DNA from 2 places in the Microbacterium sp. MEC084 genome. Region 2 is predicted to be linked to the other one. Evidence: predicted binding sites of a transcription regulator. Region 2 holds the regulator's gene; the other holds the start of a gene.
The links. The regulator HrcA, encoded in region 2, represses chaperone genes, less so after heat shock. The targets are predictions, from matches to a motif close to TTNGCACTCGNNNNNNNCGAGTGCNAA.
Positions count from the first base shown of each region.

Region 1: the regulator HrcA is predicted to act here: its motif matches at 5,778-5,804, upstream of B5M43_RS11640 (Hsp20/alpha crystallin family protein).

Region 1 is NZ_MYFP02000015.1:2,270-9,632, reverse strand. It holds gene B5M43_RS11660 (DUF6049 family protein) at 1-1,643, opposite strand, end outside; gene B5M43_RS11655 (LacI family DNA-binding transcriptional regulator) at 1,774-2,736, opposite strand; gene galT (galactose-1-phosphate uridylyltransferase) at 2,838-4,025, shown strand; gene galK (galactokinase) at 4,022-5,218, shown strand; gene B5M43_RS11640 (Hsp20/alpha crystallin family protein) at 5,279-5,713, opposite strand; gene B5M43_RS11635 (methyltransferase) at 5,899-7,363, shown strand, end outside.
Region 2 is NZ_MYFP02000016.1:31,423-37,567, reverse strand. It holds gene ybeY (rRNA maturation RNase YbeY) at 1-123, opposite strand, end outside; gene B5M43_RS12070 (PhoH family protein) at 117-1,160, opposite strand; gene B5M43_RS12065 (HIT domain-containing protein) at 1,198-1,548, opposite strand; gene B5M43_RS12060 (16S rRNA (uracil(1498)-N(3))-methyltransferase) at 1,608-2,339, opposite strand; gene dnaJ (molecular chaperone DnaJ) at 2,343-3,455, opposite strand; gene hrcA (heat-inducible transcriptional repressor HrcA) at 3,518-4,558, opposite strand; gene B5M43_RS12045 (hypothetical protein) at 4,712-5,035, shown strand; gene B5M43_RS12040 (hypothetical protein) at 5,054-5,902, shown strand; gene B5M43_RS12035 (hypothetical protein) at 5,915-6,145, opposite strand, start outside.

The DNA.
Region 1 (7,363 bases), on a different contig from region 2:
CGCTCGCGGAAGGCCGCGACCGCGTCCTCCCACGCCGAGCGCTCGCCGTCCCAGCCGACGGAGAGCACGTGCAGCGCCTCGGCGCGCACCTGGCCCGTGAGCAGGGTCGGGTCCTCGAGCACCGTGGCCGTGCGGGCGATGCGCTTCTCGGACTCCATGGTCTCGGTGACGAAGGCCGCCCGGCTCTCGTCCGCGGACGGCTCGGCCGGCGTGACGGCCGCCGGCGCGGCGTCGAGCAGCTGCGGCAGGCGCTGCGCGTCGATCGCGGCGCTGCCCGTCACGACGTCCACGGCCGCGCTGAGCCGATCGACGAGGTCGGCCGCGGCGTCGTCCGCGCCGTCCTCGTCGGTCAGCCCGGCCCCGCGGTCGAGCGCGACGAGGAGCGGCGCATCCCCCGCCTGCTCGCCCGCGAACCACAGCTCCGCGCTCGCCGCGACCGCGGCGGCGTCCCGCGCGGGCTCGCCGGTCGCCCCGGCCACGTCGTCGAGCGCCGCGGTGACGCCCGCGTCGTAGATCAGCAGGCCGTCGCCGCGGGCCGGCACCGCGGATCCGTCGGCACCCTGCGTCGTCGCGTCGGACGGGACGAGCGCGATCGCGTCGGGATCCGGCGTCCGCAGCGCGTCGAGGACGCCGGGACCCACGGCCCCGGGCATGGGCCAGTGGATCGAGGGCTCGGCGTCGCCGATGTCGAGCAGCGCGTCGAGGTCGAGCTCCTCCTCCGGCTCGGACGCCCCTGCGACCGTCTCGGTCGGCGTGGGCGTCGGATCCGGCTGCGGGGGCGCCGCGAGGTACGCCTCGAGCGAGATCGGCGACAGCGGCGTCTCGAGACCGGCCTGCAGCTGGGCCGCGACGTCGGCGTCCGCGAACTGCAGCGCGAAGCGGTCGTTCGGCATGACCATGAGGCGGTCGAGCCACTCCACGGCGCTCTCGGGTGCCGTGTCCCGCAGCGCCCGGATCGCCGCCGGGATCGCGGGATCGATCGCGAGGATCGCCTCGGTGCCCGCGACCGCGTCGAGCTGGGCGGTGAGCGCGCCCTCGGGCGCGGTGAGCTCCGCGAGCTGCTCGGCCCCGAGCAGACCCGACGACTGCGGCGCGGCCGTGATGGGGACGACCAGGCCGACCGGCTCGGTCTCTTCCTCGATCACGACCACGCTCTCGGCCGTCGCGTCGCCGAGCTGGGCCCGGATCGGGTACACGCCGGGCCGCAGCCCCTCGAGCGCCTCGTGGTCGGCGGGAACGGCGATCCCGACCGTGTCCTGCGCCCCGGGGGCGAGGTCCTCGGCCGGCGCCGTGCCCGCGGGCGTCAGCGTGACGCCCTGGGTCGTCCCGTCGAGCCACGCGCGCAGCTGCGTGCGGTCCGCGAGGGGCGTGCGGCCGATCGAGAGGGTCGCGGTGGCGCCCTCGATCGGCTCCGTCGAGGCGTTCTCGACCGTGAGCGTCGTGGTCAGCGAGGCCCCGGGCCGCAGGAATCCCTGCGCGGCGGGCGCGAGCGTGAGATCGGCCGTCGGCTCGTCCGGCTCGACCGCCGCGTGGGCGGGCGCCGCGCAGGCCAGCCCGAGGAGCACGGCGAACGCCGCCGCGGGGAGAGGGGCGAGCGGCCGTCTGCGGGGTGCGGCCTGGCGCCGGGGGAGGTCCGTCGTCATATGCGTGTGGATCGCATCCCGGATGTCGCCGGCGGGTCTCGCCGCCGGACCGGGTCGCGGATCCTCTCGATTCTACGGAGGCGCCTGTGTGCATCCCGGATGCGCCGCGACTCGGCGAGGCGGTCGGGCCTCAGCCGCTCGCGCGCGCCACCAGGCGGGTCGGGATGACGGTGCGCTCGGGCACGGGACGGCCCTCGAGCCGGTCGATCAGCAGGGCGACGGCGGCGTCGCCGAGTGCGTCGAAGTCCTGCGCGACCGTGGTGAGCGGCGGCTGGTAGTCGGCCGCGTCGACCACGTCGTCGAAGCCGATCACCGCGACATCCGGGCGGCCGGCCTCGCGCAGCGCCCGCAGCAGGCCCAGCGCCATCTGGTCGTTCCCGGCGAACACGGCGGTGACCTCGGGGTCGGCGGCCAGCGCGACACCGCGCTCGTAGCCGGAGCGCGCCGACCAGTCGCCGCGGAGCGGCTCGGGTGCCGGGGCGCCGAGCGCCTCGCGCCAGCCGCGTTCTCGCTCGTCCGCGGCATACGAGCCCGCGGGGCCCGCGAGGTGGTGCACCGTGGCGTGACCCGCATCCCGGAGGCGGGCGACGGCGGCGGCCGCTCCCCCGGCGTGGTCCGACTCGATCGCGATCAGGCTGGGCGCCGGGGCCGAGTCGACGGCGACCAGCGGGAAGGCGGCGGCACCGGCGGCCCGCACGGTCGGCGTCGCCTCGTTGAGCGCGATCGCGCCGTCGACGCGGTGATCCGACAGCGCGGCGAACGCCGCCTGCGCCGATCCGGGTGTGTCGTCCGCGAGGGTCAGGACCAGCACGGCGTGGTCGCGCGCGGCCCCGGCCGCGACCACGGCCTCGAGCACGCGGGCGTTGCCGACCGTGGCGAGGGTGCGGACGAGGACGCCGATCGTGCGCGTGCGGCCGGTGCGCAGCGCGCGGGCGGCCCGGTTGGGGCGGTAGCCGAGCTCGGCCATGGCGGCCTCGACCCGCGCGCGGGTGGTGGGGTCCACGTTGGCGGCGCCGTTGGCCACGCGGGACACCGTCTGCCCCGAGACGCCCGCGAGCCGCGCGACGTCGGCGGCCGACACGCTGCGCGCCATCCTGCTCTCCTTCGATCGAAACCTCGTGTACCGCCTCTCGGCGTTCTGCCTCTATCATGCATGTTGACGTCAACATGCGCCGCATCTCCCGAAGGATCCCCATGACGCACACCCCCGACCTGCCCGCGACGGAGCTGGGCGCCGGCGTCGTGCGCCGCCCGGCCCGCCTCGCCGACGGCCGCGAGCTGATCTACTACGACGACCCCGGCACGACCCTGCCGCCCGAGCGCCGCGTCGACGAGCGCGAGCTCGACCCGCGCCCCGCGACGGCGACCATGCGCCGGGACGTGCTGACCGGCGACTGGATCTCGGTGGCGGCCGCGCGCCAGAACCGCGCGCACCTGCCCCCGGCCGACCTGGACCCGCTGGCGCCCCAGACGCCGACGAACCCGTCGGAACTGCCGTCGTCGTACGACGTCGCGGTGTTCGAGAACCGCTCGCCCTCCTTCGGCCCCGCGCTGGACGAGGCGTTCGGCGACGCTCCCGCGGCGGAGGACGCTCCGCGCGGCCTGGACGACCTGAACGCCCCCGGCCTCGGCCGTTCGCGCACCTCGGTCGGCCGCTGCGAGGTCGTGTGCTTCAGCCCGGAGCGCACCGGCTCGTTCGGCACGCAGTCGGTCACGCGCGCGCGCACCGTGATCGAGGCCTGGGCCGACCGCACGGCCGCGCTGTCGGCGCTGCCCGGCGTGCGACAGGTGTTCGTGTTCGAGAACCGCGGCGAAGAGATCGGCGTCACGCTGCAGCACCCGCACGGCCAGATCTACGCCTACCCCTACGTCACGCCGCGCACGCAGCTGCTGCTGGCGTCGATCGAGCGCGAGGGCGCGGACCTGTTCGACCGCATCATCGAGTTCGAGTCGGCGGGACCCCGCGTCGTCCTCGAGGGCGAGCACTGGATCGGCTACGTGCCGTTCGCCGCGCGCTGGCCCGTCGAGGTGCACCTCGCGCCGCGCCGCCACGCGGCCGACTTCGCCGAGCTCACGGCCGAGGAGCGCGACGAGCTCGCGCCGCTCTACCTGCGCCTGCTGCGCGGTGTCGACGCCCTGTACACGACGCCGACCCCGTACATCGCGGCGTGGCACCAGGCACCGGTCGAGGTCGGCCGCGACAGCGCCCGCCTGCACCTGCAGCTCACGTCGCCGCGTCGCGCGGCCGACAAGCTCAAGTTCCTCGCGGGCTCGGAGGCCGCGATGGGCGCGTGGATCGGCGACGTGCCGCCCGAGCAGTCCGCGGAGCGCCTGCGCATCGCGATCGCCGAGGCCGACCAGGCCGCGGGGGTCGGCGCGTGACCGCCCTCGTCCAGGCTCAGGAGCTCTTCGCCCGGGTCGCCGGATCCCCCGCCGCCGGCGTGTGGTCGTCGGCCGGCCGCGCGAACCTGATCGGCGAGCACACCGACTACAACGAGGGCTTCGTGCTGCCCTTCGCGATCCAGCACCGCACCTACGCCGCCGCGGCCACGCGCGGCGACGGCGTGGTCCGCGTGGTGTCGACGTTCGCCGAGCAGCCGGTCGAGCTGCCCGTCGCCGAGCTCGCCGCGACGTTCGACGGCCCCGCCGGTCACGCGGTGACGGGCGGCGTCGTGCCCGAGTGGGCCGCGTACGCGCTGGGCGTGGCCTGGGCCGCGCTCGCCGCATCCGGGCGCGCCGCGGCGGACGTGCCGGGCGTCGACATCGCGATCGCGTCGGATGTCCCGATCGGCGCCGGACTGTCGTCGTCGGCGGCGATCGAGGGCGCCGTGGCCTCGGCGCTCGACGAGCTGTGGGGCCTCGGCCTCGCGCCCCTCGACATGGCGCGCGTCGGGCGCCGCGCCGAGAACGAGGCGGTCGGCGCCCCCACCGGGATCATGGACCAGGTCTCGTCGATCATGGGCCGCGCGGACGCCGCGACGTTCCTCGACTGCCGCAGCCTCGAGACCCAGTCGGTCGACCTCGGCTTCGCGCGCGAGGGGCTCTCGCTCCTCGTGATCGACACGCGTGTCAAGCACTCGCACTCGACCGGCGGCTACCGCGAGCGCCGCGAGGCGTGCGAGCGGGGCGCGGCCGCCATGGGCGTGCCCGCGCTGCGCGACGTCACCGTCGCGGACCTGGATCGCGCGCGCGAGCTCCTCGACGACGTGACGTTCCGCCGCATCCGGCACATCGTCACCGAGAACCAGCGCGTGCTCGACACGGTCGAGACTCTGCGCGCTCAGGGGCCGCGCGCCATCGGCGACCTGCTGGTCGCCTCGCACGTCTCGATGCGGGACGACTTCCAGATCTCGGTGCCCGAGCTCGACACGGCCGTGGAGACCGCGCTCGCCGAGGGCGCGGTCGGCGCCCGCATGACGGGCGGCGGCTTCGGCGGAGCGGCGATCGCGCTCGTGGACGAGGCGCGCGTCGACGCCGTGGCCGAGGCCGCGGCAGCCGCGTTCGCGGACCGCGGCTTCGCCGCTCCCCATGCCTTCACGGTCGTGCCCTCGGAGGGTGCACGCCGCGACGTCTGACGCCCCCGGCACGCGAGGAGGGACCCGGCCGCCGGCCGGGTCCCTCCTCGTCTGCGCGGGCTACGCCGTCAGCTCGGGCGTGACGTCCTGCGACGCGGTCATGGAGCGCTGGACCTCGATCTTGCGCGGCTTGGCCTTCTCGCTGATCGGGATGAGCACGCTCAGCACGCCGTTGTCGTAGGTCGCCGAGATTCCGGCCGTGTCGATGCCCTGCCCCAGGTTGAGCTGGCGCAGGTACGAGCCCGTGGCGCGCTCGCGGGTGATCCACTTCACGCCCTCGGCGCTGCGGGCGGTTCGCTCGGCGCGGATGGTGAGCAGCTGGCCGTCCACGTCGATGTCGACGCTGCCCGGGTCGATGCCCGGCAGGTCGGCGCTCAGGACGTAGTGGTCGCCGTCGCGGTACAGGTCCATCGGCATCAGCCGCGGACCCTGCCGGTCGAACAGCTGCTCGGCCACGCGGTCGAACTCACGGAACGGGTCGAAGAACATCGCCATCGTGATTCCTCCTCCTGTCTGCTCGTGGCGATTCAGACCTGAGTCATGAGGACTCAATTCCGTTTTAGCACTCTCGGGGTGAGAGTGCAAGATCCGTTTTCTGCCCCTTCCATGTCTCAGTTCGGCGCGGAATCCGGGGGCGATTCCGCGCGGAACTGAGACACGGCACGGGGTTGAATGGGACCGTGACCCCGAACCCCGATGCCGCCCTGTGCTCCGCGCTCGCCAGCGACCTGGCGGCCGCGCGCTTCCGCTCGGAGGCGCTGCGCGCCGCGTGGGGCGTCGAGGCCGACGACGCGATCGGGCGCGGCCTGAGGGTCCCGGCGCTGCGCGCGCTCGGCGGCAGGTCGGATGCGCTCGCGACGCTCGGACGGCTGCTGGTGCTCGGCATCGCGCAGCCCTTGCCGGCGGTGGATGCGGCGCTGCCGCGCCTCGGCGCCCGCGGCCTCCAGTCGCTCGGCCTGGCCGAGGTCGCGGGCGATGCGGTCGAGCCGCGCGCGATCGTCCGGCCCCAGTCGTACCTCGACAGCGAGGGAGCGGGCGAGTGGTGGTTCGCGAGCGACCTGGACGAGCTCGCGATCGGCGGCGGGGCGCTCGCCGAGGACCACGTGCTCGGCGTCGGCGGGGCCTCGCTCACGCTGGCCGGCCTGCAGCTGCCGACGCCCGCGCGGCGCGTGCTCGACCTCGGCACCGGGTGCGGCGTGCAGGCGCTGCGCGCCCTGCGGTACGCCGACTCCGCGGTCGCGACGGACCTCTCCGAGCGCGCGCTCGCGTTCGCGCGCCTGAACGCGCTGCTCAACGCCGAGGGCGGTCGGGTGGAGACCCGGCACGGCAGCCTCATCGATCCGGTCGCGGGCGAGACGTTCGACCGGGTCGTCTCCAATCCGCCGTTCGTGATCACGCCGCGCGCCCTGGGCGTGCCGGACTACGAGTACCGCGACGGCGGGATGGTCGGGGATGCGCTGGTCGAGAAGGTGATCGCCGGCGTCGGCGCCGTCCTCGAGCCCGGCGGCGTCGCCCAGCTGCTGGGCAACTGGGAGACCCGCGGCGGCGTCGACGGGCTCGACCGCGTGCGCGCGTGGATCGAGTCGTCGGATGTCCCGCTGGACGCCTGGGTCGTCGAGCGCGAGCAGCTCGATCCCATCCAGTACGCGGAGATGTGGATCCGCGACGGCGGGACGGTGCCGGGCTCCGCGCGGCACGACGCGCTGCTGGGCGCCTGGCTGGACGACTTCGCCGAGCGCGGCGTGAGCGCGATCGGCTTCGGGTACGTGCTGCTGCGACGGGCGGCGGATGAGCCGACCCTCGCGCGATACGAGCGCGTGCCCCAGCCGATCCCGTCGGAGGGCGGCCTCGGCATCCACCTCGCGGAGGCCCTCGCCGCGCACGACCGGCTCGTCGCGATGGACGACGACGCGCTCGCCGAGGCCACGCTCCGCACCGCCCCGGACGTCACGGAGGCGCGGCATCACCTGCCGGGCGTCGCGGATCCGCAGGTGATCGAGCTGCGGCAGGGCGGCGGGTTCGGCCGTGCGCTGCAGGCCGACCCGGGGCTCGCCGCCCTGGTGGGCGCGTGCGACGGCGACCTGCCGGTGGGCCCGCTGATCGCGGCGATCGCGGACCTGCTCGAGGTCGACGGCGCGGCGCTGC
Region 2 (6,145 bases):
CAGGACGATCGCCACGTCCGCGTCGGGCGACACGTGCAGCGCGGCCAGGTTCTCCTGCGTGAGGCGCAGCAGCACCGACTCGTCGATCTCGACGGCGGACTCGTTGTTGATGTCGATCACGATCGTCCTCGCTTGGGCGTGCGGTCTCGGGGGCCGGTCGCCCGCGAGGCCTTCGGGAAGTTCGCGGCGCGTCGCTCGGCCCGGTTGGCGAACTCCGCGGCCTCGTCGCGCTCGTGACGCGCCGCGAGGCGGCGCTCGTCGTACTCGCTGTACGCGTCCACGATGCGGCCCACCAGCGAGTGCCGCACCACGTCGTCGCTCGTCAGGCGCGCGAAGTGGATGTCGTCGATCCCCTCCAGCACGCGCGTCACGAGGCGCAGGCCCGACGCGCCCTGCGGCAGGTCGACCTGTGTGATGTCGCCCGTGACGACCATCTTGGTGCCGAAGCCGAGACGCGTCAGGAACATCTTCATCTGCTCGGGCGTGGTGTTCTGCGCCTCGTCGAGCACGACGAACGAGTTGTTGAGCGTGCGGCCGCGCATGTACGCCAGCGGCGCGACCTCGATCGTGCCCGTCGCCATGAGCTTGGGCACGAGCTCGGGGTCCATCATCTCGTTGAGCGCGTCGTACAGCGGGCGCAGGTACGGGTCGATCTTGTCGGTGAGCGTGCCGGGCAGGAAGCCGAGCCGCTCGCCCGCCTCGACCGCCGGGCGGGTCAGGATCATCCGGTCGACCTCGCGCCGCTGCAGCGCCTGCACGGCCTTCGCCATCGCCAGGTAGGTCTTGCCCGTTCCGGCGGGGCCGATCCCGAACACGATCGTGTTCTGATCGATCGCGTCGATGTAGTCCTTCTGACCCACGGTCTTGGGCCGGATGGTCTTGCCGCGGCTCGACAGGATCGCCTCGCCCATGACCTCGCTCGGCCGCGGGCCGGACTCGTCGCGCATCATGCGCGCCGAGCTCGCCACGTCGGCCTCGCCGAGCGCATGCCCGGCCTTGGTCATCTGGAGCAGCTCGTCGACCAGCGCGCGCGCCGCGCGCACGTCGCCCTCCGCCCCGCGCAGCGTGATCTCATTGCCGCGCACGTGGACGTCGACATCCGGGTGCGCGCTCTCGACCATCCGGAGCAGGCGGTCCTGCGGGCCGAGCAGCTGCACCATCGCGACTCCGTCGGCGGTCACGGTCTCCGTGTGAAGCTCACTCACCGACGAGGCTTCTCTCTCCCAGGCCGCCCGCGAGCACGTGCGCATGGACGTGGAACACGGTCTGGCCCGCGCCCGATCCGGAGTTGAACAGCAGACGGAAGTCGCCGTCGGCGTGCTCGGATGCGAGGCCCTTCGCCACGGACACCATCTCGGCCAGCAGCTCGGGGTCCCCCGCGGCGAGCTCCGCGACGTCGCGGTACTCCTGCGTCTTCGGGATCACCAGCAGGTGCAGCGGCGCCTGCGGCGCGATGTCCTTGATGGCGAAGACCCGCTCGGTCTCGGCCACGATCTCGCCGGGGATGTCGCCCTGCAGGATGCGGGTGAAGATCGAGGGATCGCTCATGGACCTCAGTCTATGCGCGCGCCCCTCACCCGACCCGGGGGCTTGACCCGCGTCGCGGGTCACCAGCGGCCCAGGCGCGCGTTCACGAGCGCGAGCGCCGCGGGCCCGGCGGTGGACGTGCGCAGCACCGTGTCGCCGAGCCGGACGCGCACGGCGCCGGCGGTCTCCAGGCGGTCCAGCTCCTCCGGGGAGATGCCGCCCTCGGGACCGACCACGAGCACGATGGATGCGGCGTCTCCGAGATCCACCGCCGTCAGAGGGGTCTCGGCGGTGGGCTCGAGGACCAGGACGCGCTCGCCGGCCGCGCGCGCCGCGAGGGCCGCGGTCGTCGCGACCGGCACGACCTCCGGCAGCCACGCGCGGTGGGCCTGCTTGGCCGCCTCGCGCACGATGGCGGCCCAGCGGACGCGCCCCTTCTCGGCCTTGGGCCCCTCCCAGCGCGACACGCTGCGGGCGGCCTGCCACGGCACGATCTCGTCGGCGCCCAGCTCGGTCGCGGCCTGGACCGCGAGCTCGTCGCGGTCCCCCTTCGCCAGGGCCTGCGCCAGCACGAGGCGCGGCCGCGGCGCGTCCTCGTCGCGGCGGGCGGTGATCCGGACGACGACCTCGCGCGGCTCGACGCTCTCGGCCTCGCCCTCGAGCCACGCGCCCCGGCCGTCCGTCACGGTGACCGCCTCGCCGACGCGCACGCGGCGCACGGCGGCGGCGTGATGCGCCTCGGCGCCCGTCAGCGTGACCGCGTCGCCGACGCGGGCGGCCCCGGCTGTCTCGTCTATGAAGTGCAGGGCCACGCGTCAGCCCCGGAACCGGTCGCGCAGCTTGGAGAACAGGCCCTGCTGGAACTCCGCCAGGCGCGGCTTCGGCGCCTTGGTGCGCTTCGCGAGCTCCTCCACCAGCGCCCGCTCCTTGGCGTCCAGTCGCGTCGGCGTGACGACGTGGATGCCGACCCGCAGGTCGCCGCGCTGCGAGGACCGGAGCCCCGTGATGCCGCGGTTCTTGACCGTCAGCACCTCGCCGGCCTGGATGCCGGGCCGCAGCTCGAGGTCGACCGGGCCGTCCAGCGCCTCGATCGTCGTGGTGGTGCCCAGGATGGCGTCGGTCATCGACACCTCGAGCGTCGCCAGCAGGTCGTCGCCGTCGCGGCTGAAGACCGGGTGCGGCGACACCTGGACCTCGATGTAGAGGTCGCCGTTGGGGCCGCCCGCCGGGCCGACCTCGCCCGAGCCGGGCAGCTGCAGGCGCAGGCCGGTCTCGACGCCGGCCGGGATGTCGACCGACACCGTGCGGCGCGAGCGCACCCGGCCCTGGCCGTGGCAGGTCGTGCACGGGTCGGGGATGGTCGTGCCGTAGCCCTGGCACGCGCCGCACGGCTGCTGCGTCACGACGTTGCCGAGGAGGCTGCGCACCTGGCGCTGGATGAAGCCCGAGCCGCCGCAGATCTCGCAGCGCGCCAGGCCCGTGCCCGGCTGGCAGCACGAGCCCTGGCACGTCTCGCACAGCACGGCCGTGTCGACCTCGAGGTCCCGGTGCGCGCCGAAGACGACGTCGCCGAGATCGAGCGTGACGCGCACGAGCGCGTCCTGGCCGCGCTCGCGGCGCGACCGGGGGCGTCCCGCGCGGCCGCCGCCGGCGCCCGCGCCGAAGAACGTCTCGAAGATGTCGCTGAAGCCGCCGAACCCGCCCGCGCCTCCGAACGGGCTCTCGTCGCCGCCCATGTCGTAGCGGCGGCGCTTCTCGTCGTCGCTCAGCACCTCGTACGCGTGCGTCACGAGCTTGAAGCGCTCCGCGGCGTCCTCGCTGGGGTTGACGTCGGGATGCAGCTGGCGCGCCAGCTTGCGATACGCCTTCCTGATCTCGTCGGACGTCGCCTCGCGCGACACCCCGAGCACCTCGTAGTGGTCAGCCACACTCGCCTTTCATGGTCGCGCGCCGTCTGCCGCGCGCTCCCGCGTGATGAAATCGGCGCCGCCTAGCGGCGGCCCTCGTCCTCGTCCAGCAGCCGCGACAGGTACCGCGCCACCGCGCGGGCCGCCGACAGGTTGCTGGGGTAGTCCATGCGCGTCGGGCCCATCAGCCCCACGCGCGCGCGGCCCACGCCCGCGTCGTAGTCGCTCGCGATGATCGACGCCTCGGGCAGCCCGAACTCGTCGTTCTCGCGGCCGATGCTCGCCGACAGGCCGTGCTCGTCCGCGACCATCTCCGACATCAGCCGCAGCAGCGTGACCTGCTCCTCGATCGCCTCGAGCAGCGGGTGGATGCTGCCGCGGAAGTCCTGCTCGCGCTTGGCGAGGGTCGCCGCCCCGGCCATCACGAGTCGGTTCTGGCGGAACTCGTCGAGCTCCTCGCCCACGACGGCCGCGAGCGACAGCAGCGCGTCGTCGCGGCGGCCGCGGTCCGCCGGCGCCGCGGCCCGCAGCGCCTCGATCCGCTCGGACGCGTCGCGCACCGAGCGCCCCGTGACGAGCGACGCGAGCTGCGCGCGCAGCACCGCGACGTCGTCCTCGTGCACACCGCCCGGCGTCGCCGTGAGGCGCTGCGAGACCCGGCCCGTGTCGGTCACGATGATCACGAGCATCCGGATGTCGCCGAGCCGCACCAGCTCCACGTGCGTGACGTTCGCGGACGCGAAGGACGGGTACTGCACGAGCGCGACCTGACCCGTCAGCTGCGTGAGCACGCGCACGGTGCGCGACAGCAGGTCGTCCAGGTCCGAGGGGTCGGCCAGGAACGTCGAGATGGCCGAGCGCTGCGCCTGGGACAGCGGCCGCAGCTCGGCCAGGTGGTCGACGAAGACGCGGTAGCCCTTGTCGGTCGGCACGCGGCCCGACGAGGTGTGGGGAGCGGTGATCAGCTCCTCGTCCTCGAGCAGCGCCATGTCGTTGCGGATGGTGGCCGCGGAGACGCCGAACGCGTGGCGCTCGACGATCGACTTGCTGCCCACCGGCTCGTGCGTGTCGACGTAGTCCTGCACGATGGCGCGGAGCACCTTCAGCCCACGTTCCGTGACCATGCCGCACCTCCCCGACGTCGCCTGGCACTCGCTCGTTCTGAGTGCCAATTCTAGCGAGGATCCACCCGGATGACGCCGAAGGCGCTGCGAGCGCCGCGCGTCTCCGGCGCACACGGCGGGTATCAGCGGGGCGCGGCGCGGGCTCCTCAGAGCATGAACACCACGCTGAACGGCATCACCGGCAATCCCACCGTCAAGCTCGTGCTCACGATCGCGGGCTACATCCTGGGCGTCGCGGCGGGCGTCACCGCCGTCGTCGTCGGGATCATGCGCTCCGAGGCCGGCTTCATCGTCATCGGCGTCGCCTTCCTCGCCGCCGTCGCGGTCGCCTTCATCGCGGGCGCCACCGCGACGCCGCACGCGTCGCTCCAGCCCTCGTACGGCGGAAAGTTCGTGCCGCCCGACTGGGCCTGGTACGTCGCGGCGGGCATCCTCGTCGTCGGCCTCGTGGCCGGCGGCATCCTGCTGGCACTCTGAGAGATCGCGCGGCGCCCCGTGGACAGCCTGCGCAGGTGGGCGCTGTGGGTCGCCGTCGCGGCGATCCTGCTGGCGGTGCTCGCCTGCGTCGGCGCGGGGGTCGTCGTGTCGCCGCCACCCCTGGGCGAGCGCATCGCGGCGCTCGCCCAGCCGGGCGCGTCGCTGCCCGAGGGGGTGGACGCGGGCGACGTCGCGGCCATCGCCGAGGACGGCGCGTTCGGAGCGGAGGCCGAGGACCCGCCGGGCCTCGGCATCCCGTTCCTGGCGCTGCCGCTCGCGCTGACGCTGCTGATGGTGGGGCTCATGGCCCTGCCGCTGCTGATCGGGCACCGCGCGGGCGCGCTCGTGAACGGCATCGCGAGCCTCGTGGGCGGCCTCGGCGCCGCGGTCGCCGGCGTGCTGCTGGCCCTGCTCGCCTTCGCCGCCCTCACCACGATGGTGGCGCTGTTCCTGGCGGCCCCCTTCGGCACGCTCGCCTACCTCGCGGTGTTCGGGTTCTTCGATGTCGGCGCGTCGGCGGCGATCCTGGGGGCGGCCCTGGTACTGCAGCTCGCCGCCGTCGCATTCCTCATCGTGGCGCAGCCGCGCATGCTCGGCAGCAAGCGGATGGTGTTCTTCCTGCTGCTGGTCCTTCTCCTCACGCTCCTGACGATGGTGCTGCACTCGGTCGTCCCGGGGATCGTGGTGAGCATCGCCGACGCGCTCGCCGCGCTCATCACCGCGGTGGTCGGCGCCGTGTGGGGGTTCCTCGTGCTCATCGGCGGCGTCGTCGCCGTCCTGAAGCAGCTGAGCCTGGGCCGCCAGGGCGGCGGGGCCCTGCGCGAGCGCGACGCGGGGACCGCCACGGTTCCCACCGCCGGCGCGTGATGCAGAGCGCGGTCACCCGGCATCCTCGGGCGGGAGCACCCGCACCACGCATTCGCCCGCCACGGCGGTGCACACGAGCATGAGCGTGCTCTCGTCGTCGTACACGGGGACGGCGACCGGCCTCGCGCACGACAGGTCGGCGGCGTCGACCTCCTGCTCCGGGTAGTCGGCGCCCCTCGTCCTCACGATCACGTCGCCGGGCGTCTCGGTGCAGAGCAGGATCCGCGCCGGGTCGGGCACCGC